DNA from 3 places in the Paenibacillus sp. FSL R5-0928 genome. Region 2 is predicted to be linked to each of the others. Evidence: riboswitches for the same ligand, from Rfam matches in the RefSeq annotation. Region 2 holds a riboswitch; each other region holds the start of a gene.
The links. Region 2 has a riboswitch for cyclic di-AMP ahead of MKZ16_RS26980 (TrkH family potassium uptake protein). Riboswitches for the same ligand answer to the same signal wherever they lie in the genome.
Positions count from the first base shown of each region.

Region 1 (11,338 bases), 1.8 Mb from region 2:
TGAATCTCCACAGCTCTTCCTGCTTGAGGATAATGAGGTTCGCTGGAACACTTCCCACTGGAAGATCACAAGAGATGCTATCAAAGAGGCTGTGAACCAATGAGCCAGCAAGTGATTGTTTATTCAACAGCAGGCTGCAGCGATTGTAATCTGGTCAAACAATATCTTACGGAGCAAGGTATCCCTTTTGAAGTAAGAGATGTTATGACTAGCACAGTCTATCAAGAGGAAGTCGAAAAGCTTGGTTTCATGGGTGTTCCTGTTACTGTAGCAGGGGATCATGCCACCAAGGGATTCAATCTTCCCGAGCTGAAAGCACTCATCGAAGCGGCCCAGTAATTCATCCGGTTAATTATTTAGCACTTGATATATGCATACCAAAAAAGGGTATTCCAACAGCCACTTGGCTAGGAATCCCCTTTTTTCATTGTTCTAAAGCTTAAGGTTCCTCACGCATAAGATTTGCCACGACCAGTACATCTACATTTCTGGCCGAACGCAGAATCTGCTTAGTGACATCCCCACGCAGCCATTTACGTACCCAGGAGCGTTGAGATTGGCCGATAATAATCTGTGTGCTCTGTAAGGCTTGAGACCTTTCAAGCAGCAAGGAAGACACTCGTGCCGGGAGCACGTTAGGAATCATCTTAAACGTTCCACCCAGTCGTTCCGTCAATTCTTTCAAATCATTAATTCGTTTATCGTAAGAAGGCCCGCTCTGCTTATATTCCTGTACGTACGTAACATACCAGCAAGCTTTTAGACGATAGGCAATCCGAAAACCTCGCCGAATCAGACGTTCCGCATGATCTCCTAAGGTGATGCACACATAGATCACTTCCTGCCGCCGCCAAGGTCCCCGCAGCGACCCGACACGTTCCCAGGCCTCCAGACGTTCATCCACATCATCAGCAATTTCCCGCAGCGCCAGTTCACGGAGGGCGATTAGATTGCCGATTTTGAAAAAAGCCCCCAGCGCCTGATCCACTTTGGTCATCGCATATATTTTCCCATCCTTCATCCGCTCTTGCAGTGTTTTAGGAGATACATCGATAAGTTCAACCTCGTCGGCCCGTTGCAGAATGCTGTCTGGGAAAGTCTCTCTAACTCTAACTCCGGTAATTTGTTCTACAGCATCATTCAAGCTTTCTAAGTGCTGAACATTCACTGTGGAGATTACAGAGATCCCTGCATCCAATAGCTCCATAACATCCATATACCGCTTCTTATGTTTGCTGCCCGGCATATTGGTATGTGCCAGTTCATCTACCAGTACGACCTCCGGATTACGCTTAATGATAGCTGCCGTATCCATTTCCTCAAGGACAGTCCCCCGATAGTCAATACTCAGTCGCGGAAGGATCTCCAGATCACCGATCTGTTCAAGGGTTTCTTTACGTCCATGCGTTTCTAGTAGTCCAATAACAACATCGATCCCTCTCTTTAGGAGATCATTTCCTTCTCGCAGCATCTTATAAGTCTTGCCCACTCCGGGAGCAGCACCAATGTACACTTTAAATGTGCCCCCACGAATGGCATCGATTTTATCCTTTACTTCCTGACTGCTTAATCTGTGATAGGCATCGGCTTTCCGCTCATTTCGGCTCTGCCGGGTAGGAAGAACGCGTTCTCCCTCACGCTCAGCACGATCAGCCACGAAAAACACATCTACTCCGCGGATTTGCTTTAACAATGAGTTAGCAATCGAACCCTTCCACAGCTCCTGCCACGCCGTTTGCTTGGAGTGTCCCATAACGATACGGGTAATATTATGCTGGATGGCGTATTTCACTAGAAGTCCCGGAATCTCCCTCTTCGAGCGAAAAGAAATCTCCTCCATCGAGGCCCCAATCTTCTCAGTCAGCTTCCATAGGGATCGCTTGAAGGTTGCTGCTTCCTTAGAGGGCGTCAGGCCCTGCTTCCAGAAGGATACCACCGCCAGATCTCCGTTTAACCGTTTAGCGATTTGCTGTCCACGGCGGATATGAATCGAGCCATTCCAATAATACTGTGCGGACACCAACACTTTTTCGGCAATCCCCGAAGCCCCCAGCAATCCTTGCTCCTCCCGATGCTTCTCCAGCGAGCCATTAACATCCTCCGCAACCATTCTCAGCGCCAGCTCCCGCAGCTTGCTTAGATTCCCTTTGTTAAAAAGCGAAGTCCGCTGCTTCTTGCCCAAATGTCCTTCGGACAAACGTTGAAGTATCTTTTCCGGAGTCACATCAATTAGAACGATATCATCTGCAAGGGTGAGCACTTCCGCAGGCAAGGAATACTCCACCTCAATCCCCGTCCACTTTCGCGCTAGATCTGCTGCGCCCTCCAGCTCGTATACGTTTACAGTTGTGATGACACTAATTCCACAGCCCAATAAATATTTGATATCCTCCAGCCTAGTTGATCTCTCCGCACCCTCGCGATTATGATGAGCCAATCCATCGGTTAGTACAACCTCTGGATTACGCGCCACAATGGCCTCCACGTCCAGATCCTTCTTCTCGATCTCCCTCTGAAACCAATGAATACTTGGAATCCGTTCCAAGTCACCCAGCTGATCCCTTGTTTCTGGACTCTGGTTGGTTGAAACCGCACAGATTACAACATCGATGCCCTGTGCTTTCAGCGCCTGCCCCTCACGCAGCATCTGATAGGTCTTGCCTGATCCACTGACCGGGCCTATATAGATCTTCAGGCGTCCACGATGCAGCTCATAGATAGAGAGCAGCAGTTCCTCCGGCGTCTTCCTCCGATATGTTCCCATCAAGACCACTCCTTAATAACCCGTTCATCCATTCACTCTTCTATGCCAGAAAGCAAGATATCCCTGACCCAGTTTGAACAATCGGGCAGGGATATTAGCTATATTTATTTGTTCGTTAATTTCTGGAGCTCCATGTTCAGCTTCAGAACATTTACCCGTTCTTCACCAAACAGCCCTAGATCACGACCTTCGGTCTGCTTATTCACTAGCTCTTCCAGCTGCGTGGCTGGAATCCCGGTCAAATTACTGATCCGGGGAATCTGCACAATTGCCGATGCAGGAGTGATATGCGGATCAAGACCTGAACCTGAGTTGGTTACTAAATCAACCGGCAGCTTGTTTACAGGCACATCCGGATTATCCAGCTGCCACTGTGTGATGGAATCCTTCGTCCGCTGCAGCATATCGGGGTTGGATGGGCCATAGTTGTTGGAGCCTGAAGCTTCCGCTTTATAATCAATGCTGGATACACGGCCATGGAATAATGCCGGGTCCGTAAAGCTCTGCCCGATGAGTTCTGAACCCACTACTACTCCAGCGTCATTCTTCAGCTGACTGCCGTTCGCTTGCGATGGCATCAGAACTTGAGCAATCGCTGTAGTAGTCAGAGGATAAATCACTCCGCAGAGAACAACAAACACTAGACATAGCCGTAATATAATAAAGAAATTAGCACCCTTCGATGATGACAACTGTTCTTCAGCGTCCGCAATCGATTTTCTGTTATTCACGATGCTCTCACCCTTTCAATGATTAGTTAATCCGTTGTTATATCCATACACTTACGAGCAAATCAATAAGTTTGATGCCCGCAAAAGGAACGACTACCCCACCTAGACCATAGATAAAAATATTACGTCCCAGCAGCTTCGTAGAACTCATCGCTTTATACGAGACACCTTTCATCGCCAATGGGATCAGCAGCGGAATAATAATCGCATTAAATATTAATGCAGATATAATTGCCGAGCTAGGTGAACTCAATCCCATGACATTCAGAGCTTCCATTTCAGGAATGGCGAGCATGAACATTGCCGGAATAATTGCAAAATATTTAGCGATATCATTCGCAATACTGAACGTTGTCAACGCGCCCCGCGTCATCAGTAGCTGTTTACCAATAGCTACAACCTCAATGATCTTCGAGGGATCGGAGTCCAGATCAACCATGTTTGCTGCTTCCTTAGCGGCTGTAGTCCCACTGTTCATCGCTAAGCCCACATCAGCTTGGGCAAGGGCAGGTGCGTCATTCGTTCCATCACCAGTCATTGCCACCAGCTTGCCTTCGTTCTGCTCGCGGCGGATAACCGCTATTTTATCCTCAGGTGTACTCTCTGCAATAAAATCATCTACCCCTGCTTCACGGGCAATAGTAGCTGCGGTCAGCGGATTGTCCCCTGTACACATGATAGTCTTGATTCCCATTTTTCGCAGCTCATCGAACCGCTCTTTCATGCCTGGCTTAACTGTATCCTTTAAGTAAATAAGTCCATAAATCCGGTTGTCTACCGCAACAGCAAGCGGGGTCCCCCCCATACGAGCGATAGCATCAGAATTACTGTCGAGGTTCGCGGGAATGACTCCGCCCTTCGACTGTACCCATTTCTTCACGGAATCGACTGCCCCTTTACGAACAGATCGTCCATCACACAGATCTATACCACTCATCCGGGTCTCAGCCTTAAACTCTACGAACTCTCCGCCTTCAGCAAGTTTGCTGTCATAGCTGCGTTCCAGCTTCTTAGCCAGCTCAATAACAGAACGTCCTTCCGGAGTCTCATCCTTTAGCGAACTAATAGCTGCCCAAGCCGTAAGCTCAGCTTCCGTTTCATCTCCAACTGGCACAAAATCACTCGCCATCCGGTTTCCGAAAGTAATCGTACCGGTCTTATCTAGAATCATTGTATTAATGTCGCCGGCAGCTTCAACGGCCTTCCCTGACATAGCAAGGACATTAAACTGTGTGACGCGGTCCATCCCTGCTATCCCGATAGCAGAGAGCAGTCCCCCGATTGTGGTCGGGATCAGACAGACCAGCAAGGCGATCATAACAGGAATATCTAGATCAACGCCCAGATAAGTCGCAATTGGCCGCAAGGTCACTACTACAATCAGGAAAATCAACGTCAGACTGATCAAGAGTGTATTTAGTGCAATTTCATTGGGTGTCTTCTGACGTTTCGCCCCTTCAACGAGGGAGATCATCCGATCCAAGAATGACTCACCGGGATCACTGGTAATTTTGACTTTAATCTCATCACTAACTACCCGGGTGCCGCCTGTGACTGAGCCGAAATCTCCGCCGGCTTCCTTAATAACAGGTGCAGATTCACCTGTAATTGCCGATTCATCTACGGAGGCCAGCCCTTCAATCACTTCACCATCGCCAGGGATAAGTTCTCCCTGACTGACGATCACGATATCTCCTTTCCGCAGCTCGGAGGAAGAAACGGTCTTCACAGACCCTCCAACGAGCTTATTAGCTGTGATATCCTGTTTCGTTTTCTTAAGCGAATCCGCCTGGGCCTTCCCGCGGCCTTCAGCCAGCGCTTCAGCGAAGTTGGCAAACAGCACTGTGAATAACAGAATGAACAACACCGTGATATTGAAGCCTACCGATTTCTCTGCATTAAAATATCCGGGGGCCAGTACCATAAGCAATACAATAATCGTGCCGATTTCGACTACGAACATGACCGGATTTTTGATTAACGTCACCGGGTTAAGCTTAATAAAGCTATCCTTTACAGCGCTTAGGAGTATGGGTCCCGTCAGCAGCTTTTTTCTTTTTACAGTACTCATCTTGTTCTCCCTCTTCCTACCGTAAGGTCAAATATTCTGCAATCGGGCCGAGCACAATGACCGGCAGAAACGTCAGCGCACCGATAATCACTACCGTACCAATCAGAATTCCGGTGAACAGACCATTGTCTGTGCGGAATGTGCCAATCGTCTCAGGAACCGGCTTCTTCTGGATCAGTGAACCTGCAACTGCCAGCATTGCGATTATAGAGACATAACGGCCAAGCAGCATTACGATCCCGGTTGTAACATTCCAAAAGGTGGTATTGTCCGCAAGCCCTTCAAATCCTGAACCATTGTTCGCGGCAGAAGAGACATATTCATATAACACTTGGCTAAGTCCATGGAATCCGGGATTCGTGATGGAACCGTTGCCCAAGCCCGTTAAGAACGCACCTGCTGTTGGTACAAGGATAATGAACGGATGCACAAGGATAGCAATCGCAATCAGCTTCATCTCCTTGGCTTCTATCTTTCGCCCGAGAAACTCTGGTGTTCTGCCAACCATTAGTCCACATAAGAAGACGCCCATGATGGCATACATCAGCATATTGATTAGTCCTACACCTTTTCCCCCGAAGACGTTATTGAGCATCATTAGGGCCAGAGGGGTAATGCCACCCAGCGGTGTCAGCGTATCATGCATATTGTTAACACTACCTGTCGTAGCTGCCGTTGTTACCGAAGTGAACAGAGAAGATTGCGGGATCCCAAAACGTACCTCTTTACCTTCCATGCTGCCTTGCGAAGACTCGATCCCCAGCGCATTAATAGCGGGATTCCCTTTAGTTTCCGCATAATAATTCAGCCCCAGCAGCAGAACGAACAAGGTCATCATTGCTGTGAAAATCACCCAGCCCTGACGTTTGTTCTTAGCGAACAACCCGTACATATATGGCAAAGAGGCTGGCAACATCCACATAGAGAGAATCTCCAGAACGTTCGTAAGTGGATTAGGGTTCTCAAAAGGATGCGCTGAATTGGCTCCGAAGAAGCCGCCACCATTCGTACCTAAGTGTTTAATTGACTCCAAAGAAGCGACTGGACCGATAGCGATTTGTTGCGTCTGCCCTTCGAGTGTAGTGACCTCAAGCGATGGCTTGAGCGTTTGTGGCACATGCAATCCTACCAGCACCAATGAAACTAGCAGAGCTAATGGAATGAATACACGAATATGTGCTTTTACGAAGTCCTCAAAAAAATTCCCGACTGATTTCTGTCCTGTAATCCCTCTGACAAAAGCAACCGCAACAGAAAATCCGCTCGCTGCAGACGTGAACATCATCATCGTGATGACTGCCATTTGTGAAAAATACGATAGTCCCGTCTCCCCGCTATAATGCTGCAGGTTCGTATTGGTCATAAAGCTGATCACCGTATTAAATGAAAGCGTCTGTTCCATATCGGCAATTCCATTCGGGTTCAGCGGCAATCCCCGCTGTAATCTTAGAAAAATATAACTGAAAGCAACCAGTACGATATTAGTTAAAACAAAGCTGAGTGCATACTTCTTCCAGGACATTCCGTCCCGTTTTTTCAGGCCGATCAGCTTATAAATACCTTTCTCTGTGCCTGCAAACCAGCGATCCGTACGATTCGGTTCGTTAGAAAATACATGATATAAATACGTCCCCATCGGCTTGACCAACAAGATGAGAATTACAATTACGACGACTATTTGCAAAATGCCCATGAATGCCCCTCCTTAAAATTTCTCAGGATGAATCAACGCGTAAACCAGATATATAAACAACAGTAGGGTAACAGCGATTACTAGAATCACAGCTTATCCCTCCCCGTATCCTCAACTACACCTGCGCACCAGCGCATAAAGCCATAAAATAACCCGTAAATTACAGCTAACGAAGCCACCATATACAGATCCATCATATCTTCCGCACTCCTTCCATTATCCTTGATGAGGTGATCTATCGATTAGAAAATCAGCATCACCACTATGGGAATAGATTACATAGCTCGCACCAAGTCTTTTATAGACCAATCTAGGATTTATAGAACTTGTAATCACAAAAATTGGCTGTGTCGTCCAGGTACGGCACATCTGAATATAGCGGCAGCAAAGCGGAAAGCTGCTCTCAAACAGATATACCCTGCCTACCGGGAACGATGGGCGAAACCAAGTGCTCTGATGGCGGGTATCCACTAGAATAACCCGCTCGATTCCGAGCTCCTCTAGTAAAGCTTTCTCAGCCAGATTGTTGGTTAATCCCGCCATCTTAATACCCCTGAACTTCAGAAGTTTAATGAAATGTTCTCCCGCCTTTGTAGGCGCACATACAAGCACATATTCATTCTGATCCGTCATCTCTTTTTTCTCCTCCTGCTCATTTACAACAAGGAGGCAACGAAAATCTCCGAAAGGATGTTGACCTATCGTCATTTTCGGGCACAACCTAAAGCTCGGTTGTGTCACGTCATTAGACGCTGCCTTACAAATACCGCTAATGATGAATTTAGCGACCTCTTGGGGGAGGCCTCCATAAATGCTTTGCTTCTAAGAGCACAGCAAAAAGCCACAAAGGATCTCCTCTGTGGCTCGCTAGCGGTCACATTGCACTCATCCTCTCTCCATACGCTTACGAGGTTAGCTGTCGGATTCGGGCGGTGAGAGTCGCCCTACCTGTATAGATGCGAGCTCACTCGCACCCTCTACAGGATTCACCCCATAATCAGCTTCCGACTCTCACATCGGCTGCCGATTGTTGGTTCCCCCGCTTTCCTTATCGGAAATTAAGCGGATCAAATATTCGATTGTCGTTGAAACAGGAGTAATCATACTCTTATGCACGAAGACTTGTAAAACCTGAATGATGCCAAAATAATGCAAATTAAAAACTATTTTCCCATTAGATAGCGCTTACTTGATATCTAATCTCTCTATATCTCTTGTTTACTCGAGTTTCGAGCGTTTAATCGCTATCTATAACCCATGTGATTTTATTCACCTTTTTAGGGTGAAAATACTGCAAATTCCCTTTATAGGTTGAAACGCAAGAAGCTGAGGTTGAGCGAGAAAGAGGCGCGATAACACGCCATAAATACCTATTTACCTCGTTTTTCAGTCGTAGTCGGCAGGATATGGTTAAAATCGCTCTAAAAGAACATTTTCCGTTTTTTACAGAAAATCTTGAAAAGAGTATGATTCGGGTTGAATCTAATTCATGAAAAACAATCAACGCTGAGTTCCTGCATTCGCAGGGAACGGGGGAACCATCAGGCCACCTGGCCTACTTGGGGTGAATCCAAAGGAGACTGCGTAAGTCTCAATAGGTAGGGCGACTCTCACCGTCCGAATCCGACAGCTAACCTCGTAAGCGTAAAGAGAGAGACCCTTGATCCGCCACGCTTTGGCCCAGGTATATCTGCCTGTAATCCAAAACCGCAGCAGAGGTCCTCCTCTTGCTGCGGTTTTTGCGTTACCTGAGCCTATTAGGTGATAGCACGCTGGATGGGGTGAATGTTTTGAAGCACTATTATTTAGGGATACATCAAGGGCTGCTTGAGCCGATAAGTCTAAATTACGTTTGTTTCGGGGCCTTGTGGTTCGAAGAAAATAATCACAGGTACATTGTAGGTTATGCATTTGGCCAGAACCAGATCCAAGCCCTTCGCCAATTCAGTACACCTTCTTCTTGTAAAGACTGTTTAGACTCTAAGATTGTATATGAAATATATAAAAAAATTCGAGAACAACAACAGCAGCAGGATTGGTCATCGCATCAAAAACTCCCGTGGTTTACAGCCTTCAAGGAGCCTTGGAAAGATGTAAGCGCCGGTTGGTATGTCTTGAGATCCCGCAGCACCTTTCCCTTACATCTATCTGTTATACGGAAAGAGAAGTTCCGACTATGGCTAGAGCATACCGCAGTCTGTGAGAATAAAATGGAAATGCTCGCTTGTGTAGAAAAGGCTAGTGTCACTCATCATGTAGACTTAAAGCTTTTGGAAATCTAAGGAGGAACCCTACTATGGACCAGCGCAGACTATCCCGCATTGAAGTATTTGTATTGGATGAACCCGAGCCTATTCACTATGGAATGGAAGGGGCTGAAGGCTGCCGTTATGGTATTCTGAAGCTCACCTGTAAGGGAGGTTGCAGTTGGGGGGCTTGTCTAATCTCTGCCAACACCAAAAATTTCGATCTCATTAAATGGAGTTCTTTTTTACGGGCTATCTGTCATTGCCGTCTTGAGGAAGCGCTGGATAAGGTCCGCCGCGAAGGTTCAGATTGGGAGCAGGTTAAGCTTGAGCTAGTTCAGGGTGCTTTGCAGGATTTAAAGGCCAAGCTCCAGGGTAAATCCTTGGCTGGGCATATTCAGCAAGGGCGTCTGTACAGTGTTGCAGCTGGGGGGAGCAATTCCAGAAGTGAACGGCTCTACTACAAACCTTCCAAAGCTTTATCCACTGCCTCCCAGCAGAAACACAGTTGCCCGGAACCAGACACCGCCGATCTTATCAATAAATCCATCTCTTACTTTTCTATATTATAGATTCAAGCAAATCTCTCATTCTGAAAGGATCGTGTTCACCATGCCTGACCCCTTACCTCCCGTGTCCACCTACAGTGCTAAATTTGCAGAGTGTGTTCAAAAGTATACTAATGAAGTCTACGTACTCAGTTCCATGTTATTAGAACAATCTAATGAGGCAGACAAGGTTACTATCCGCACCTTCACAGAGCTTCATAAAATATATCGTCAGGATAACTTCGACCCTCAGTTATTCTCTATCCACGCTTACCGCACTTGTATTCGCCAGTGTGCTGATTCTTTTGCCCGGCGCTCTCTTCTATCGGCTAAGGGATTACCTTGGGAGGAACAGCTTGTGAAGGTATTGTGGTACGGCTTAAAGCTGCCTCTTTCTCAAATAAGCATTATTCTGCAAAAAAGTGTTCCTGCACTGAAAGCACAGCTTAGAGCTGTACGGGAGCAGATGACCGACCAAGCGGATATACGAACGAGCGCAAATCTTTCTATAATTTAGTCACTGACTAGAATTCAGACGATCTTTAAGCGCATGAAGCATCTAACGGACTCAGGAGCCTTTAATTGAAGCTTTTCCTCAAATTTGGCCGGCGTTCGGACTCCAGTAGAAATCCCGAGCGATGAGCGTCTCGGATCGTCTTAAAGCAGGCCCTAATCATCTTCCACCAAGGCAAGGCTTACGGACCCAGATATCGTTATTTGCACGTTTATCGCCTTTTGAGCATAGTATCGGACTCCAGTGCAACTATTTGGTTAAAAGAGCTACTAATTCACTGTTTTTCATGCCAATAGCGACTATTGTGTCCGATATCTTGCCAAATCTCGATGATTGTTGCATTTAAGTGTTGCTGGGTCCGTTAGCTATATCAGCTCGTATACAAAGAGATTGCCAACGCAAAAACGGGGATATCCCAGCAACCATAAATGGCTGTTAGGATCCCCCCGAAAATTCAGTACCTACTATTGTGCCTTACTCTTACGCGCCTTACTCTTACGCGCCTTACTGTACATCCACAATCCTGCCAACATCCCCACTATAGCAACACCGGTCAATACGCCTTGAACGAAATTCATAAAAGTGGAGCCATCCGGAAGCATTCTACTAACCGAAGCCAGTGATACCGAACTCATTAAAAGCATAATGGTATATTGTTCGCTTGTAGACATCATTAGCACTCCTTAAAAGTTATATGAGGCCTTCTTAGATCTTGTATGCTTTCATTGCTTTTCTGATTTCTTTAATACTTGGGCGTTTGCCGTACATCAG
Region 1 covers NZ_CP150225.1:595,306-606,643, reverse strand. The annotation lists gene ytxJ (bacillithiol system redox-active protein YtxJ) at 1-103, shown strand, start outside; gene MKZ16_RS02690 (glutaredoxin family protein) at 100-339, shown strand; gene MKZ16_RS02685 (histidine kinase) at 440-2,764, opposite strand; gene kdpC (potassium-transporting ATPase subunit KdpC) at 2,869-3,477, opposite strand; gene kdpB (potassium-transporting ATPase subunit KdpB) at 3,533-5,566, opposite strand; gene kdpA (potassium-transporting ATPase subunit KdpA) at 5,583-7,259, opposite strand; gene MKZ16_RS02665 (hypothetical protein) at 7,476-7,892, opposite strand; cyclic di-AMP (ydaO/yuaA leader) riboswitch at 8,145-8,334, opposite strand; cyclic di-AMP (ydaO/yuaA leader) riboswitch at 8,754-8,918, shown strand; gene MKZ16_RS02660 (hypothetical protein) at 8,987-9,541, shown strand; gene MKZ16_RS02655 (hypothetical protein) at 9,556-10,077, shown strand; gene MKZ16_RS02650 (hypothetical protein) at 10,139-10,570, shown strand; gene MKZ16_RS02645 (hypothetical protein) at 11,032-11,241, opposite strand; gene MKZ16_RS02640 (ABC transporter permease) at 11,273-11,338, opposite strand, start outside.
Region 1: linked by a shared signal. The riboswitch ahead of MKZ16_RS02660 (hypothetical protein) and the one ahead of MKZ16_RS26980 (TrkH family potassium uptake protein) in region 2 are both predicted to bind cyclic di-AMP.

Region 2 (11,338 bases):
ATAAATGCTACTTCCAGGTTTTTTACAAAAGGAAACGGTTCAAGCATTAACGTTGACTTATCCTGCCACTCCGCTGTGATAACACGACCTGACGTAAAACTGAAATCTTCAGTGCCTGAGAACCCTTCACGCCACCATGGATGCTCCTCTGATTTCGGACACCCCGGCTCATTTAAGGCCAAATACAAGGACAGATCATCGCAGAATTCTAAAAGACGGGCATCATAATACAGCTCATCTTCTCCGATAGGCTTAGAAGCTTCAAGCTCCCGATGGATACGTGCTCTGCGTTCCTCTTCATGTTCTTGATATAACGTTAGTTCTGGATAATCGAGTCCCGAAATCTTAATAAGCCGCTCAAAATGCAAGCTGCACAGCAACGCTCCGTACGGTGTGTGTTCCTCGATCTCATCTAATCCACGCTTATAAAAGGTCAACTTAGGCACTACAGGAAAATCAATAAAGGTGTAGGGTGCTTGCTCCGCATCATTCCAGAAAGGGGTCTCATCCAGATCAATCCAGCCCCTATCATGCTGGGCTACTGCCCACAGTACCTCTTCCCGGCGTCCTTCAGTTGGCACATGCTGCTCTTTGAACCCAATGGCCAGCTCTCCGGCAAGTTTCCCGTGATCATGCTGCTTAACCATTACAATTGCTCCATCTTGCTCCCGACAAATCACGATTATTCCTCCTTGTTCCACAGCTAACATTACGTTAACAATGGATATTATAGCATAAATTGGTCAATATTCTGAACTTGCTCCAGCCCTGCAAGACTTTCCCGCCTCAAGCAGATAAGAGAGTCTTAACAACATAAAAAAAGCTACCCCCAGCGAATGGAATCCACTTTGAGGATAGCTCAATAGATAAACATTTGGCGGTACTATTAATTACACACCTAACCAACGTTTGAACATATGCTTCGTTGTTTGCTTGTTTATTTCTGCAATAGATGTCGTAAGAGGAATCCCCTTTGGACAAGCGCGTACACAGTTCTGTGAGTTACCACAGCCATCGATCCCGCCATCCTCCATAAGAGCGTCCAATCTTTCGTCAGCGTTCATTTCACCTGTAGGGTGAGCATTGAACAGACGTACTTGAGAAATGGCTGCCGGTCCGATGAAATCCGTCTTTTCGTTGACATTCGGACAAGCCTCCAAACATACGCCACAGGTCATACATTTGGATAATTCATAGGCCCACTGCCGTTTTTTCTCCGGCATCCGCGGTCCCGGTCCAAGATCGTACGTACCGTCAATCGGAATCCATGCTTTCACCCTTTTTAGCGCATTGAACATCCGGGTACGGTCAATGACTAAGTCACGCACCACCGGAAATGTCTTCATAGGCTCAATGCGTACAGGCTGCTCCAGATTGTCTATAAGTGCAGCGCAAGCTTGGCGGGGTTTGCCATTAATCACCATGGAGCAAGCTCCGCACACTTCTTCTAAACAGTTGGAATCCCAGCATACGGGAACTGTGCTGTCACCTTTGGCATTCACAGGGTTACGCTGAATTTCCATCAAAGCACTGATCACATTCATACCTGGACGATAAGGAAGTTCAAATTCCTCGACATACGATGAACTTTGTGGATCGTCCTGGCGGGTGATGATAAACTTTACGTTTTTGGGAGCTGCAGCTGTTTCCGCCATAATGGTTCCCTCCTCAAATTGCCTGATTTTATTTCATGAAGCTTGCCTCGCAAGCTATTCTGTTACTGGAAAGCATTAATCCTTCGAATAATCGCGTACCCGTGGAGGAATCAGCGAGACATCCACTTCATCGTAGGAGATTTGTGGACCCTCTGCAGTCCAGGCTGCTTTTGTGGTCTTCAAGAACTCCTCATCATTACGATTTGGGAATTCCGGTTTGTAATGTGCACCACGGCTCTCATTGCGCATAAGCGCTCCAAGTGTCATCGCTTCGGACAGCTCCAGCATATTCCAGAGCTGGCGAGTGAAGGCCACACCTTGGTTATTCCAGCGCGATGCATCATTCATATTGATCTTGCGATAACGCTCCTTAAGCTCTTTGATTTTGCCAATGGTCGCTTCCAGCTTCGGATTGTGCCGCACCACGGTCATATTGGCGGTCATCCATTCGCCCAGTTCCTTGTGAATCACATAAGCATTCTCTGTACCTGACATCGCTAACAGAGATTCATATTTGTCCGTTTGCTTTTTGTGGAAGCTATCGAATACGGAAGAAGAGATATCCTGCGATGATTTCTTCAGGCCTTTAATGTATTCAACAGCCTTTGGTCCTGCGACCATACCGCCGTAAATAGCAGATACCAGTGAGTTGGCGCCTAGACGGTTCGCTCCATGATATTGATATTCACATTCTCCGGCTGCAAAAAGACCAGGAACGTTCGTCATTTGATTGTAATCAACCCACATGCCGCCCATAGAATAGTGTACAGCCGGGAAGATCTTCATTGGTATTTTACGGGGATCATCCCCCATGAATTTTTCGTAAATTTCAATAATCCCGCCAAGCTTCACGTCCAGCTCTTTCGGATCCTTGTGAGAGAGGTCCAAATACACCATGTTCTCGCCATTAATGCCCAGCCCTTGATCCACACACACATTAAAAATTTCACGTGTAGCAATATCGCGCGGCACCAAGTTACCGTAGGACGGATATTTTTCTTCGAGGAAATACCACGGTTTCCCGTCTTTATAAGTCCAGATACGGCCGCCCTCGCCACGTGCCGATTCCGACATCAGGCGGAGCTTGTCATCTCCCGGAATAGCGGTTGGGTGAATCTGGATAAATTCTCCGTTGGCATAATGTACACCCTGTTGGTACACCGCACTTGCAGCTGTCCCTGTATTAATAACGGAGTTCGTTGTTTTGCCAAAAATAATACCCGGCCCGCCGCTTGCCAAAATAACAGCATCCGCAGGAAAAGTCTCAATCTCCATCGTCTTAAGATTCTGGGCACTGATGCCGCGGCATACACCTTCGTCGTCGATGATAGCCGAAAGGAACTCCCAGTTCTCGCGTTTAGTTACGAGACCTTCAGATTCCCAGCGGCGCACCTGCTCATCCAACGCGTACAGCAGCTGTTGGCCTGTTGTCGCGCCGGCAAAAGCTGTACGGTGCCGCTTCGTTCCGCCGAAACGACGGAAATCGAGCAGACCTTCCGGTGTGCGGTTGAACATAACGCCCATCCGGTCCATAAGGTGAATGATACCTGGCGCAGCTTCACACATCGCCTTAACCGGCGGCTGATTCGCCAAAAAGTCACCGCCATAGACAGTGTCGTCAAAATGCTCCCAAGGGGAGTCGCCCTCACCTTTTGTATTTACCGCGCCATTGATGCCGCCTTGCGCGCATACGGAGTGTGATCTTTTTACAGGAACTAATGAGAATAAATGGACATGCGCACCAGCTTCCGCTGCCTTGATGGTAGCCATCAAGCCGGCCAGACCGCCGCCCACGATAATGATATCGGATGTTGCCATGATAGTTCACTCCTTTTATCGAAAATATCAGAAAGGATTCTTAAATTAAATGAAGGTCTTTATGGACTGGGCAATAGTTGCTGCAGTTTGAAATTCACTGTCACGGAAAGTAACCAGCGAAATCAGGAACATGAACGTTACTAAGACAAATATGCCAAGACAGAGGTAAGAAGATACCCGCTGTGCACGAGGACCGACGGTAATTCCCCAGCTGATTAAGAAAGACCAGAGACCGTTCGAGAAGTGGAAGCATGCAGCAACGATACCGATAATATACAGTGTCAGCAGAAGTGGCTGAGTCACGATATCGTGCATGAGACCGCCTAATTCTTCGTGCTCCACATTACCCACTGCCACCTGAACCCGTGTTTGGAACAAGTGCCAGACGATAAAGATAAAGGTAACAATACCTGTAATCCGTTGCAGGGTATAACGCCAGTTTCTTTCAATGTTGAAACGGTTCAAGTTCGGCTTGGATTGATACGCAATATAAAGTCCGTATACCCCATGGTACAGCAGAGGAAGCCATATACCGAACAATTCCAGGAAGAAGACGAGCGGTAAGCTGTTCAGCCATAACACGCTGTCAGTGAAACCGGAAGCGCCACCCTCTACAGCCGCAAAATTCGTCATCATGTGCTCAATGAAGAAGGCTCCAAGTGGGATAACGCCTAGCAAGGAATGAATCTTTCTGGAATAAAATCCTTTCATACAAAGTAACCCCTTTCCGATTAAAACAGCGTTTTCATTAATGGGTATTCACCGCCGGAACTACATTTGACACAGGATAACGTTGACAATCCAATGACATAATTCCTTAATTTACCGTTATCCTAGAGTTTACCGGACTTAGTTTTATTTTTCACAAAATGTGAATATCTTGTGTCACTTTTCATGTTACTCTTTTTTCGCTTATAAGGGAATTGCAATCTAATTATTAAACGTTATACAATAAACGCATAAGAATAGATTTTATATGATAATAATTCTCATTTAGCGAAACAACATTTTCCGACATAACCTGATTTTCCTTATGTAATAAGAACAGTTACCCTTAAGGCTATGAATTTCATCACTACTGATCATACATCGCACTAGGAGAGGAACCTCAATATATGTTTGACGATTTAGATGTTTTTGCAGCAGTTGTGGAACATTCCAGCTTAAACCGGGCCTCACGCCAGCTCAATCTGTCCCAGCCCGCCTTGTCTCGCAAAATTTCTAAACTCGAGGAACGTCTGGGGGTCGCACTGTTTAATCGTTATGGCAAACGACTGGAGTTAACCGAGGTTGGGCGTCTCACTTATTCCTATGCGCTTGAACAACGGCAGCAGCGTTCCAAGTTTCTGGAAGCCCTTTCTAAATTCAAAGAGGGGGAGCCAAGGCTTGTCACCTTGGGGGCTAGTCTTACCTCACTGCAGACCACGCTTCCGCCGCTGGTTAACGCTTATATGGACAAATATCCGACCGCAGAGCTGAAGCTGATTACAGGCCGAACGCATGAGATCGTATCCTCAGTTAGTGAGGGGAAATCAGATGTAGGTCTGATCGCTTCCTCTATTCAAGAACCTGGGTTACGCTGCATTTCTCTGTTTGAGGATCAATTGCGACTGGTCGTCTCAGAGCAGCATCCTTTAAATTTATCTTCCAAGCTAACCATGGATAATCTATCCCGGCTGCCTATGATTCTCTTCTCAAAGGGGACCTGGTACCGGCGCCTGACGGACGATCTATTCCAGCGCTGCGGGATTGATCCCGATGTGCGCATGGAGATTGACTCCTTCGAAGCCATCGTGCGGCTGCTTCCGACTGTCAAAGCGGCTGCGTTGCTGCCAAAGTCTTATCTGCGTCCAGAGCTGCTGAACGGCGGCGGACTGGTGTCCTTACATATCAAGGAGCTGGAGCAGACTCAACGGACCACCTGCCTGATTTACCGTGACGATGGAAGCATGAGCACGGCGGCTCGCAGTCTGGTGCAAGTAACCGAAGAGATGTTTCTGACAGAACGTGAGCAGTAAAGCCGGACCAAATGAATCAAGGGGCGCACCTATTGATCTCCAAATGAGGCAATAAGTGAAGCACTTATCGAAAGATTAGGGGATTTATCCCTAAAATTCAGAGATTTTTGTTCAGAAGACTTATAATTAGGGAAAACTTCCCTAATTTTTGGCCGATTCAGTAGCTAATAAGGAATCCCTCTAATTATTAGGGAGAAATTCCCTAATTTCGTTTATTTAGAGCGAATAGCGGCTGTTTTCAGGGAAGTTTTCTCTAATTAGTTCACACCCACTCTGTACATCGTACAAACAAAGAACGCATCTCGCCCATAGTCCACTGTCACAGATACCACAAATCATCTACTACAGCCGTACGAATATCACACCTAGTAACTCGCCCACCACACACCCCAATAGCACAGATCACTACGCGTGATCTATAGTCATATGGCATAGTAAAATCCATTACTTTTCCTACTCTTTACTCCATAAAAAAGAAGCTGCCCCCAAGTAGAATTCACTACTTTTGAGTCAGCTTCTTTTACTATGATTCTTGGTTCACAACTTCACTCTCAAAACGGTCAATACTTTCATTAGGACCAATGAGTACCATAACATCGCCTTCACTTAAATAATCATGGGCAGTTGGAGCGACGATTATTCCGCTTTCCCTATTTAGGGCAACAATGCTGCAGCCATATTTAGCTCTTGTATTTAAATCGGACAAGCTTCTGCCGTTCATGCAGGATGGCACGGTCAGCTCGACAATTTTATAATCCTTGGACAGTTCAATATAATCCAGCAAATTGGGCGTCACCAGCTGGTGTGCCACACGAATCCCCATATCCCGCTCCGGAAAAATAACCCGATCAACCCCCAGCCGCGACAGAGCGCGGCCATGAAGGATGGAGATTGCCTTAGCCACCACTTGCTTAACTCCAATCTCCTTCAACAAAATGGCCGCCAGAATGCTTCTCTCCATATTGTCACCAATCGCAACAATCCCACAATCAAAGTTCCGTACACCAAGCGAGCGCATAATTCCCTCATCTGTAGCATCTGCTACTACCGTATGCGTCAGTTGATCGCTCATTTCCTCCACGCGTTCTTCATGGTGGTCAATGCCGAGCACCTCGTAGCCCATTTCCATCAGCTCAAGCGCCAGGCTTGAACCGAAGCGACCTAAGCCGATTACTACAAATTGCTGTGCTTTCATTTCTAATTAACTCCTATCCAATAATTATTTTACCTTCAGGATACTTATACAGTGGTTTACCCTGTTTGGGACCGAGTGCATACGCCAAGGTTAGTGGACCTAGCCGACCTGCAAACATCGTCAGACAGAGTAGAATCTTACCGATCGCTGACAGTTCCGGAGTTAGCCCCATAGTCAGTCCTACCGTAGCAAAGGCGGAGGTCGTCTCAAACAAGATTGCCAAGAAATTACTGTCTTCAGTTGTGGAGAGTATCATCGACACAGAGGCAATTAACAACAAAGCCAGCAGTGTGATCGTTAATGCCTTGTAGATGCGCTCTTGAGCCAGCCGATAACGGAACAACACAACATCTTCCCGTCCACGCAGCATAGCAATAACAGCACCAATCATCATCGTAAAGGTTGTTGTCTTGATCCCGCCGCCCGTTGAGCCTGGAGAAGCACCAATAAACATAAGAATCACTATAAAAAATTGTGTAGCCTGCCGAAGTCCAGCAATATCTACTGTGTTCGCGCCAGCCGTACGGGGAGATACGGATTGAAAGAAGGCCGATAATATTTTACCGCCAAAATTCAGTGAACCCAGGGTACGAGTGTTAGTAAACTCGAATATAAAAATAACCAAAGCTCCGATCAGAATCAGCCCTGTACTGGTGGACAGGACAACTTTACTATGTAGAGACAGCCTGCGGGTTACCCGAAACTCCACCAGATCTGACATTACAATAAAACCAATCCCGCCGGAGACAATCAGAAACATCACAATAATATTCACAAGCGGATCATAAACATAATCAGTTAAACTGCGAAAATCCCCAAAAATATCGAACCCCGCATTATTAAACATAGACACCGCATGAAATATGCCATAATAAATCGCTTTTCCCAACGGCATATCAAAAGCCCAGCGAATAGACAGCAGCAAAGCGGCACAGCCTTCTATGACAAGAGAATATATAAGGACTCTCCGGATCAGTCGCACAATTCCTTCCATAGAGCCTTGATTCATGGCTTCCTGTAGGATTAGCCTGTCCCGCAAAGATATTTTACGCTTTAACACCAGTGAAAATAGAGTGGCCATGGTCATAAACCCTAAGCCGCCGATCTGGATTAGGATCATAATTACGGTTTTCCCAAAAATCGTGAACGAAGTTCCGGTATCCAGCACAACAAGCCCTGTTACACAGGTTGCCGAAGTTGAAGTAAATAATGCATCAATAAATTCCACGGAATTCCCGCTTGTGCTTGAAATGGGCAACATAAGCAGCAAGGCCCCTATCAGAATAATCGATGCAAAACCAAGCACCAGTATCTGCGGCGGCGAGAGCTTCAGAAACTTAAATTCAGAAATCCTGCGAAACTGTGAAGCCACTATGCTCACCTTCTTATCAAAAATTCCAACAAAAAAAGCACTGGAAAACCAATGCTAACTTGGTTCCTGCAGTAAATTAGCCTACGAGGTTAGCTGACGGATTCGGACTGTGCAGGCTGCCCTATTCGTTCCCAGAACGAAATTCACCCCTGATGAAAGTGCCATTTATCTTGTATACTCCACTTTTCATCACTTCTTATGGTTCCCCCGTTTTCACCAGAAATTCGGCTACTATACAATTGCATACAAATTATATACGTTATTTAGTGAATTCACAAAGACACAATTAATGCTCATTCACATGAAAAAATGCGGTTTAAAGAGACTGCATCAAAAGGAGTACCTTTTCTCATCACTTTTCCGTGTTTTCCCTGCAATTACACCGATTCTCACCATTCGTACACAAATGAACACGATAAAATTCATGGTATAAATTCACATGACTATTCTATACTATCTCTATTACCCATAAAAAGAACATATAATGTTTTTTGTAACCAGCCAGGCACTAATACTATAATGGAACATAATATTGTCAGTACATAACAAGGAGGCGTTACATGAATCCCGTCGGCCAGCCCATACAGCAACGTGCCCTCTCCAAGAGGCTCATCATCTCGGGCATTATCGGTCTTATTCTATTTATTATGTTTCAGATTTCCCCTTCACTGCTTAGTAGCCCTACAGGTGAAGATACCACCGTCATTAGCAAGGCAGAAGCCCGTGACCAAGCCATATTATTTGCAGAACATAAGCTCAACTACACCGAAGCACCAAACGATCAATGGAATGTACTTTACGAGACGGACTCTTCCTTTTATGGTTATATGTCTCGCGAGAAGCTTGTGGAGGACTACACCAAGAAAAAATTGGATCAAAAATATCCTTTTGATGTCTTTCGTGCAACGCTTACTCCTTCAGCGGAGCAAGAGCCGCAAATCATCGTTGACCTCAATATGTATAACGGTAAGATTGTCGCTTTCTCAAAGGCTGCAAAAGTTGCCTCCGAAGAGGGGTCAGGCATCGCTTCCGTTGGTGCAAAAGAGGACAAGGGAGCTGACCTCACTCTAGCGCAGAAGGAGAATCTTGCTCGTCCTTGGCTTCAGGAATGGGAAGTAAATCCTGCCAAGCTACAAATTGAATCGAATACAGGAAGCCATGGGCTAGTGTATACGGATAGTACTGTTCAGGTCGGCGAATCCTTATTGCACTATTATTTTGATTTCAGTGGAGAGCAGGTATCCAGCTTTAATGCCGGATTCACTGCACCAGCTTGGCATACCTCCTACGTACAAGGACAGACCTCTTTAGCGGAAAAGCTAACATTATTCGGTTACGGTATACCCACACTGATTTTAGGAATTCTGGCACTCGTCTACAGTATTCTTAGAAGAGAGCATACTTCCTTTAAACGTGGAGTATTCCTAAGCTCAGCCTATTTTGTAATCATGATGATCAGCACCTATAATATGCTGCCTGAATCAACAGGCGAAGGGCTAGAAGCACAGATTACCTCTGTCATTATGTTTATCATTTATGCTTTATACAGCCTGCTGATGTCCTCCTTGCTCTACTTCTCTTTAGTGGGCGGCAATGGCCTATGGCGAAAAGAGGGAGGCATGAACCCTTGGCCCCGCGCCAAAGAGCCCGGCTATGGACAATATGTGTTGGATAGTATCCGGGCTGGTTACATCTGGGCTTTCGTTCTGCTAGGGGTGCAGACGGTTATGTTCATCATATTATCGTTTACCTTGCACAATTGGTCTACTACAGACGCCACCCAATCTCCTTATAACATGAGATATGCTTGGCTTCTGCCTATCGTCGCATGGCTCGCTGGTTTATCTGAGGAAGCCATTTATCGCTTTTTCGGAATCCCTATGCTGAAAAAGGTGTTCCGGAACACTTTCGTCGCTTGCTTGATCACCACGCTGGTTTGGGCGTTTGGCCATACGTTATATCCGATCTATCCCATCAGCTCCCGTCCGATTGAGCTGACCGTAATCGGGCTGCTGTTCAGTTATATTTTCCTTCGTTACGGATTTATTGCTGTCATGTTCAGCCACGTCGTGTTTGACAGCATCCTGATGGGCGCTACGCTGATCTTTATGAAGGAGAGCGTAAATGTAGGCGCGGGTATCTTCGCGATTATTATGCCGTTCATAGTCGCTTACATCGTCTATCGATTTAATCCACCACAGAAGACTAAGCCGGTGGAGCCTTCTTCTTTGATTTAAGAAAATAAAATAGTGTACATCCTATAACCAAATTTAAAAAAGGGTATCATAGCAGCTTTAGTCGCTGCTGTGATACCCTTTTTCTTTTGTCACCATTGCTATGAGGTTGGCTCTTCGTCCTTGAGTGCATCAAGAATTTGTCTTGCCAGCTTTTCTCCAATAGAAAGTGTACGGAAATCATCCACGGAGGCTTCTTTAATTTTCTTAAGCGATCCGAAATGCTTAAGCAGCGCTTTACGGCGCTTCTCACCTATACCAGGTATTGAGTCCAGCTTGGAGGTAACCATGGACTTCCCGCGCTGTTCACGGTGGAAGGTGATCGCGAACCTATGGACCTCATCCTGAATCCGTTGCAAAAGGTAAAATTCCTGACTGTCCCGGGCTAGCGCGACAGGTTCTGGCGGATCTCCAACCAAAAGCTGAGCCGTCTTATGCTTATCATCCTTAACAAGGCCGCAGACCGGAATGAATAATCCCAGCTCATTCTCCAGAATATCAATAGCAGAGGAGATTTGCCCTTTCCCGCCATCGACCACGATAAGATCCGGTATCGGAAGATTCTCCTTCAATACCCGTTCATATCGCCGCCGAATGACCTCGCGCATCGTTCCATAATCATCCGCACCCACTACCGTACGAACCTTATATTTACGATACTCTTTTCGTGCAGGCTTGCCATCAATGAAGACAACCATCGCTGAGACCGGGTTAGTTCCCTGAATGTTCGAGTTATCAAACGCCTCAATACGGCTCAAGCGTTCAAGCCCCAAGCTCTCGCCTAAGCTGATCGCTGCTCCAGAGGTACGCTCTTCATCCCGTTCAATCAGCCGGAATTTCTCGTCGATAGCCACTCTTGCATTTTGACAAGCCATGCCAACCATCTGCTTCTTAAGACCGCGTTGTGGCACAAGCACCTTAATGCCCAGCCACTCCTGCAGAATGGAAGCACCGCCAGCGGCATCCACGATCCCTGCTGCCGCAGCTTCCTCCGCCGCCGTCGCACGTGCCTCAGCCTCTTCAGCCGATTCAGGAGTATCTTCACC
Region 2 covers NZ_CP150225.1:5,974,046-5,985,383, forward strand. The annotation lists gene MKZ16_RS26950 (DUF3891 family protein) at 1-680, opposite strand, end outside; gene sdhB (succinate dehydrogenase iron-sulfur subunit) at 891-1,655, opposite strand; gene sdhA (succinate dehydrogenase flavoprotein subunit) at 1,731-3,473, opposite strand; gene MKZ16_RS26965 (succinate dehydrogenase cytochrome b558 subunit) at 3,519-4,184, opposite strand; gene MKZ16_RS26970 (LysR family transcriptional regulator) at 4,589-5,491, shown strand; gene MKZ16_RS26975 (TrkA family potassium uptake protein) at 6,015-6,686, opposite strand; gene MKZ16_RS26980 (TrkH family potassium uptake protein) at 6,700-8,058, opposite strand; cyclic di-AMP (ydaO/yuaA leader) riboswitch at 8,123-8,298, opposite strand; gene MKZ16_RS26985 (CPBP family intramembrane glutamic endopeptidase) at 8,619-10,295, shown strand; gene uvrC (excinuclease ABC subunit UvrC) at 10,394-11,338, opposite strand, start outside.

Region 3 (8,646 bases), 2.1 Mb from region 2:
GCCTCAAGTACAATGTACTCACCGCTTGCGAACACGCTTTTTCTGTAACCCCATTGCAGCTCATCACCTTGCAGAGTTACCAATTGCCCGTTCTTATTTATAGCTAGTGCACTATGCAGGACATCTTTGATCTCACCGCCATAAGCACCTGCGTTCATATAGAGCGCTCCACCAACTGTTCCTGGAATGCCACAGGCGAACTCAAGACCCGTAAGCTCCTTATCAAGTGCATATCTGGAAACATCAATTATTTTGGCACCACATTGCGCATATAAGAGATTGTCGCGAATCCCCATTTCGGTCAGTCCTGCCGTTTGCAGAACGATCCCACGTACACCTCCATCACGGATAATCACATTGGAGCCATTCCCAAGTACCGTAAGGGTTATCCCATTTTGTTCTGCATATGTAACGATCTTTTGAATTTCATCATAAGTAGCTGGTGCAGCCAAAATATCAGCTTTGCCGCCCATTTTAGTGTACACGTGATCTTTTAAATTCTCATGACTTTTCACTATTCCTGCAGTCATTAACTGCTCTAGGTCATCTTGAATTTTGTCAATATTCATGTTTTCATGCTCCTTTAACCATGTATAAATGATGGTCCTTGATCTATTTTAAAGAGTTATTATGAAATTGTAGGCAACCACAACTGTAACAACGAACAGGCTCCCTTGTCAATGACGGGAGCCTGTTCGTTGTATGATTTTAGATGATAAAATTACACAGCTTTATAGGCAGCAAGCTCGTAAGGAAGACACAGTGGCACACCCGTACGTGGATCCGGAACGATATCCGCTTCAATTCCAAACACTTCCCGCAATACATCTGGTGTCATAACCTCAGTAGGTGAGCCTTCGCTAACCACAGTACCGGACTTAATCGCTACCATATGCTGCGCATAACGAGTAGCATGATTCAAATCATGCACGACCATGATGATGGTACGGCCTTCTTCCTCATTCAGCTTTTGCAATAGCTGAAGAACTTCGAGCTGATGCGCCATATCTAGGAAGGTTGTAGGCTCGTCAAGGAATAAAATATCTGTTTCTTGAGCTAACGCCATAGCGATCCATGCGCGTTGACGTTGTCCACCTGAGAGACGGTCAATAGGGCGATCATGAAAAGATTCCATGCCCGTAACAGAGATGGCGTTGGAGATGATGTTGCGATCCTCAGCGGTCATCGTGCCAAATCCCTTTTGATGAGGGAAACGACCGTAGCTGACCAGCTCAGATACCGTCAGACCGTCAGGAGCCGTTGGGTTCTGCGGTAGAATCGCTAGCTGCCTAGCAACCTCTTTAGTTGAAAAGTTATGGATCGATTTGCCGTCCAGCATTACGGTGCCACTCTTCGGCTTCATAATCCGGGCCATCGTTTTGAGGATTGTAGATTTACCGGAGCCGTTAGCGCCCACTAGTGCGGTGATTTTTCCCGTAGGGATAGACAAGTTCAATCCTTTAACTATAGTAGCCTCTGCATACCCAATACTTAATTCTTCTGTATTCAAACGTTCTGACATGATCTACAACTCCCTTAAAAGTTTTATGGAGCTATGCTCCTAAGTATGAACTAATTTACGCTTTAGACTTGGCGAGTAAATATAAAAAGTAAGGTGCGCCAATAATCGCAACCACAATGCCAGTCGGAACTTCCGCAGGTTGCAACACCCATCTGCCGATGGTATCAGCGGTAATCATAAGAAGCGCCCCTGTCAAAGCACTAGCAGGCAATAACACTTGATGACGGGGTCCCACGAGCCTGCGAGCCAGGTGTGGTGCTATCAGGCCGACGAAGCCAATACCTCCGCTTACTGCGACGCAGGAGCCGGCAAGCGCTACGGCTGTTACCAGAAGGAGAATACGTTCCTTCTCCACACGCATTCCTAGACCTAATGAAGTATGGTCTCCTAGATTCAATACATTTAGAACCCGGGCTTTATAGAAAGCGAACGGTAACAGAATCGCGATCCAAGGCAGCAAAGCAAGGACGAATCTCCAATCCCCACCCCATATTTTCCCGGCGATCCAAGTAGCTACAAATTGATAATTATTAGGATCAAGCCTAAGTGCCAATACAAGCTGGCAAGCATTGATTCCTGCAGCGACCGCAATCCCGATAAGGATCAGCCTTGTAGGAGACAGACCATCTGCCTTTCGGTAGGCAAGAATATAGATTAAAGCTGCGGTCAGGCCAGCCCCACCAAGCGCTAGGAGAGGCAAGACAAATACCGGAGCTGCTGTTGTAGCCGGAAAGAACGAGATAAAAATGATTACCGCAAAACCTGCACCAGCACTTATGCCCAGCGTAGCCGGTTCAGCGAGTGCATTACGTGCGAGACTTTGTAGAATACAGCCTGATACTGCAAAGCCCGCTCCAACTAACAATGAAATTACGATGCGGGGTAATCTGAAATCAAATAAAATAAGCTTTTGCTGATGTGTTCCATCACCCAGCAGTGTATGTAATACCTCCAGTGGGGATAGACGCATAAACCCTGTATTCATACTGACTATAAACACCACGACGATCAGTATAGCAAGGAGCGATAACACCGTTAGGGCGCGTGTACGGCGTTCTTTTTCATCTGGAGTAAGGGTTATTTTGGGCATTACAGCTCCCCCTTCCGCTTACTCGCTAAATAAATAAAGAAAGGTACGCCGATGATGGCAATTAAGGCTCCTAGCGGTGTCTCATACGGTGCATTTATCATTCTTGCGGCAATATCTGCAAAGATAATCAATAAGCTCCCCAGAACAGCCGAGCAAGGTATAATCCAGCGGTAGTCCACTCCAACGAAATAACGTGTAACATGTGGAATAATTAGTCCTATAAAAGCAATCGGGCCAACCGTTGAAACCGCACTTCCAGCTAAGATAACCACAACAATCATACATGCCAACTGAACTAACCTTGTCCGCTGCCCCAGACCAACCGCAACTTCTCTTCCTAAGCTGAGCAATGTAACGGATCGTGATAACATCATCGCTGCAATTAAGGCCACGGCCACCCAAGGGAATATAATCTTGATCTGAGTCCAGCTAGCTCCCCCCATCCCACCGGCTAACCAGAAGGCTATATCCTGAGATAAGTTGAAAAGAATAGCTACTCCCTGACTAATAGCAACCAATAAAGCACTAACTGCCGAACCTGCTAGTGTCAATCGCAAGGGGGTCAGGCCATTAAAAGAAAGCGAACCGATTCCGAATACGATAAAAGAGGCCACAGCGGCACCGATAAAGCAATACAACATTAGTGAAGTGAATGAGAGTGAGGGTGCAAAAGCAAATACTATTGCCAGCGCTACTCCTGCTCCTGCATTCAAGCCTAACAGCCCTGAATCCGCAAGCGGGTTTCTTGTCATCCCCTGCATGATAGCCCCTGCTACTGCGAAGCAAGCACCGACTAAGGCGCCAGCAATAGCACGTGGAAATCGCAGTTCTCTAATCACCTGATGTTTTTGTAAATCTGGATTGAAATGAAATATAGCTTCCCATACTGTAGCTAACTTGATATCTGCCGCACCCACTGAGACCGAAAGTGCCAATCCGAAGGCAATGGCAGCAAGTCCAAAAATAAGAATACCAATGGCAGCTGCCGGTCGGGTATGTAGAGCTTTTTTGGGTTCATTGTTAATACGATTTGCGAAATCTGAGGGTAAAACCATGGGTTGTCTCCTTATTCAATAGTTACAATGGTTTATATGATAACAACAATCATTCTCATTATCGCAAAAATATTTATGTTGTACAATTGCAGGAACGATTTTTCCGTAATATGGGATTGGTTTATAAAAAAATGGTGCAGATCTTTGTATCACGAGATACTTGATCTGCACGCCCTTCCCCACCGAAATGATCAGTCTCATTCATGGTGAATTACGACTTTTATTTCACAAGACTTTTTAGCACATCGTCAATGATTTTGCTGCCAGCGTTCGCACCACTGTAAAGCCAGCTGCTTGTTGAGCTCATTTCATGCACATTTCCAGCTTTTACAGCTGGGATGCCCTTCCAAATTGCACTATCTAAGATCTCCGAACCCTCAGTCTTATCACTATTTACAAGGAAAATATGATCTGCGGTCAGCTCAGAAAGCTTCTCTAGCGAGATCGGATTCCAAGTTGCTCTTGTTCCTACTGGGATCTCTGTTACTAAGTTAGGAAGCTTTACGCCAAGGTCTGTATATAATACAGCACCACTGCTGCGGGTTTCGTCTACAATATAGAAGTTTTTTTGCACCAACCATAGAATAGCCGCGGACTCTTGTCCAATAGCTCCTGCAAGCTGTTCTTTCGCAGCCGCTGCTTTAACATCATAATCTTTAATGGCTTTTTCTGCTTCAGGGGTTTTGTTCAAAATCTCACCAATCTTGAGCAAAGATTTGCGCCAATCTTGATTTAGTTCATCCCCAATTACATAAGTGGGTGCAATCTTATTCAACTGATCGTAAATCCCGTTCTGAACAGAAGACTCCGATGGGATGATAATAAGATCCGGAGCAAAGCTGGTTACAGCCTCTAACGGAAGATCGTAACTAATTGTAGGAACATCCTTCAATTCAGTGGCCAGATAATCCTGAACGCCATTTGTAACTGACCATTGAGCTACTGGAGTCACACCCAGAGTTACCAATGAGTCTTCCAAATATGAACCCAGGACGCGCTGTGGATTAGCCGGAATCGTTACTTCATGGCCCATTGCATCTGTTAATGTCTTAGGAGCAGCAGGTGCCTCTGTAGATTCTGCTGTAGGAGCTGTTGTAGGCGCTGTTCCTGCATTTGATGAACTTTCAGCATTATTATTACCACAAGCGGAAAGTAATAGCGTCATCACTATTAGTCCGCTCATTGTCACTTTCATGCTTCCTGATCTTTTTCTGTTAAGCCAAAACATTAAAAACCCTCCTATATGTAACTGCTTTGATATTCAAAGGTGACCTTTACCTCTGCTTCACTTTTAAATGATATTGATTCTCATTCTCTGTGTCAACATATAAATTTCAAATTCTGTGGATTTGCAACAATTTCCTTCATATAAAATACAAAAGAGGTTATATTCCGAACGTTCCGGATATAACCTCATCTTTAATCTTCTACTTATTTATTTAAATGATAAGGGACAGTCGCTACTACAACGTCCTTTTGATTCATTAGATACGAGCGGATTAAAAAGCTGGTCTGATTATGAAGCACGGCTTGCCACCAATGTTTGGTAATAAACTGTGGAATCAGAATCGTGATGTGATCCGTCGCAGCTGTCTTCCACTCAACCGTATCGATAAACTTCACTAACGGACGAATGATACTACGATATCTGGAGCGAAGTACAATCAGGCGTACGCCTGGATTCCATTCCTCCCACCGTTGCTCCATCTTATGAATGTCTTCTTCATCAAAGCCTACATACACAGCAACAACATTATCTGTTAGAGACTTCGCATAGCTGATGGAATGTAATACGGCACGTGTAACCCCTGCAACAGGAACAACTACAGTACTTCCTTTAATTATAGGTTTATCAGTAGCCGGACATATACGCAGTTGATCCGCAGTGTTCAAATAGTGCTTATGAATACGGTGGAACACGAACATTACAGCAGGTAAGAAAATGAATGCCATCCATACGCTCGAGAATTTAGTAATGATAAATATAAGCGTAATCGTCAATGTAGTCAACATACCGATGGTATTTACAACAAATCTTTTCACCCATCCAGCAGGTCTTGTTTTGATCCAATGCACCATCATCCCCAGTTGGGATAAGGTAAAAGGAATGAACACGCCTACCGCATAAAGTGGAATCAAACCTTCCGTATTCCCATGGAATGCAGCCACAAGTATGATAGACATAACTCCTAGAAAAATAATGCCATTTGAGAAGCCCAGGCGGTCACCACGGACCATAAATGCATGTGGCAGATATTTATCTTTTGCAAACATAAAGGCAAGCAGCGGAAACGCTGAATATGCTGTATTAGCTGCCAAGAACAAAATCACTGCTGTAATCCCTTGAATGAAAAAGTACAATCCGCCACGGCCAAAGGTCGATTCAGCGATCTGAGAGACAACCGTAGCCTTTTCATCTGGCACAATACCATACCAATACGCCAGCACAGTGATTCCGGTAAACATAAAGCCAAGGATAAGTCCCATGATCATTAGCGTCTTGGCTGCATTCTTCTCAGCCGGTGCTTTAAAGTTTGGGATCGCATTAGATACGGCCTCAACCCCCGTTAGGGCTGAACAACCAGAGCTAAACGCTTTTAATAGTAGAAACAAACTTACATTAGATACGGCGCTGCCTATTTCAGGAACATTCGCATGCGCGCCACCCATTGCATATTTAACGATACCGGAGATAATCAGAACAACAATCGAAACCACAAACAAATACACTGGAATTGCGATGAACGAAGCCGATTCAGTCACTCCGCGAAGATTAATGATTGTTAATAGAACGATAACAGATACAGCGATGAGAACAGTATGATTATGAAGACTTGGAAAAGCCGATGTGATCGCATCCGTCCCTGCCGAGGCACTAACCGCTACGGTAAGAATGTAATCCACCAATAATGAACCCCCAGCGAGCAGCCCTGTCGGAATACCAAGATTGCTCTTGGCTACGATATAAGCTCCGCCTCCTTGCGGATAAGCAAAAATCGTCTGCCGATAGGATAAAATCAGGATGGCCAGCAGGCCCAATACGGCTAATGCAATTGGCAGGGAATACCAGATGGCAGTAAACCCGGCAGCCACCAGTACAATCAGTATTTGTTCCGTTCCGTAGGCTACAGACGAGAGCGCATCAGAAGACAGGACAGCCAGTGCTTTAACCTTGGATAACTTTTCATGATCGAGTTCATTCGACTTCATCGGACGTCCGATCAATAGTCGTTTTACCTTGCTTACCATGGTGGATACAGTTCCTTTCTTTGGGAGCTGAAACGGAATTTCCGTGCGCTGTTTTCATCGGTGGATTTCATAAATGCAGACACAAAAATAAGCATACGGAAATGATCCGCATGCTTATGCATGGTCATTTTCCCACCTTGCTTACGAGGTTAGCTGGCGGATTCGGGCTGTGGTTATAGCCCTACGGTACAGGTCTGTTCGACCCGGTTCCGATTCACCCCATTGGCATGAATGCCAAGTTTGGTTCCCCCGTTTTTCCTAAGAAAATTCAGCGCATATTCAACTTCTCACAAGGTCTAATATTAGTCTACAAAGTGCCTACAGTAAAGCGTTGAAAAAAATGAAAAAAGAATGAAAAAACATCCAATAAGCTCAAATATAGCGTCTTATTGGATGCTCTCTTTCATTATCTTCAATTATCCCTCTAGCCCGTGATTTTAATACCTTTTCAGCTTTTTTGTAACTTCCAAAGCGAAAACTAAAATCCTAAGCTCTCCTCTGCATCTACTTCAATCATTTCTTCTTCCTTACGTCCATACCAAAGAAGGAGACTAATTAGAGCAAAAGCGATTAAAGCTAACAAAGGAATCGTAATAAATCCGAAGTAGTTCAAGTAATCTTTATTACAAGGAACACCAATTGTACAAGGTAGAACTTTACTTAACGCTGGAATCTTCTGTTCCGCATAATGATAGATTGAGATACTGCCACCAATCAAACTTAATGGAAGCACATAAGGAATGATGCGCTTATCTCCACGGAAAGTGGCAATTCCCAACAAAAATAACTGCGGATACATAAAAATCCGCTGAAACCAGCAAAGCTTACAAGGTTCATATTTCAAGACTTCACTTAAATACAAGCTACCAGCTACAGCAACCAAAGAGACAAACCAGGCCAGATAGAGGCAGTTACGCTTGCAAAAAGATAGGAATTTTGTCACTTTGCCTCCACTGCTTTTGCGGCGGTATTAATTTCAGATGTAATCGCTTCAATATCGAAAGGTTCAGCCGTTTTCACCCCATTAATGTAGAGCGAAGGCGTAGTTGTCACGCCTGCGTCAGTTGCCAACTGAATGTCTTTCTTCAGCTCATCTGCATAAGTTTTCTCTTGGATGTCTTTACGCAACAGATCGTAATCGATCGCTAATTTCTCTTTTTCAGCAAGGCTTATCAAGAAATCCTCAGTGGCCCATTCGTCGCTCTCATCCCCTTGCTGCGCATATACAGCATCATAGAACTTCCAGAATTCATCCTTATTCTGATGGTATACAGACAATGCAGCTAGTGAAGCTGTCTCAGAGTCAGGACCAACGAAAGCCATATTTACAAAGTAAAGAGCTGCTTTTCCCTCGTTGACAAAATCTTGAACAATTTTCGGTTTCATGGAGCCAGCAAACTGGGAACAAGCTGGACATTTGAAATCGCCAAATTCAACAAGCTTAACAGGTGCATCCTCATTACCAATCCTAGGTAGCTCACTGTAATTGAATTCTACCGGTTCTCCTGTAGAGACATTCTTTGCTGCATCTTTCGAAGCTAACATAAACAATCCAACAAAAATGATAACTACTACAGCTATTGAACTAATAACTAAAATTCTCGTTTTCTGCTTCTGTTGCTCCTGTTCTACCCGTCGTTTCTCTTGTTTGCTCAACTGGGGAACATTTGGACTTTTTTTAGGTTTACTCAAGGAGAATTCCTTTCTGTCCTCTAGGGACTAATGTAGTT
Region 3 covers NZ_CP150225.1:3,873,750-3,882,395, forward strand. The annotation lists gene murB (UDP-N-acetylmuramate dehydrogenase) at 1-569, opposite strand, end outside; gene MKZ16_RS17345 (ABC transporter ATP-binding protein) at 722-1,522, opposite strand; gene MKZ16_RS17350 (iron ABC transporter permease) at 1,578-2,612, opposite strand; gene MKZ16_RS17355 (iron ABC transporter permease) at 2,612-3,667, opposite strand; gene MKZ16_RS17360 (iron-hydroxamate ABC transporter substrate-binding protein) at 3,888-4,895, opposite strand; gene MKZ16_RS17365 (APC family permease) at 5,099-6,916, opposite strand; cyclic di-AMP (ydaO/yuaA leader) riboswitch at 7,041-7,200, opposite strand; gene MKZ16_RS17370 (disulfide oxidoreductase) at 7,395-7,859, opposite strand; gene MKZ16_RS17375 (DsbA family protein) at 7,856-8,572, opposite strand.
Region 3: linked by a shared signal. The riboswitch ahead of MKZ16_RS17365 (APC family permease) and the one ahead of MKZ16_RS26980 (TrkH family potassium uptake protein) in region 2 are both predicted to bind cyclic di-AMP.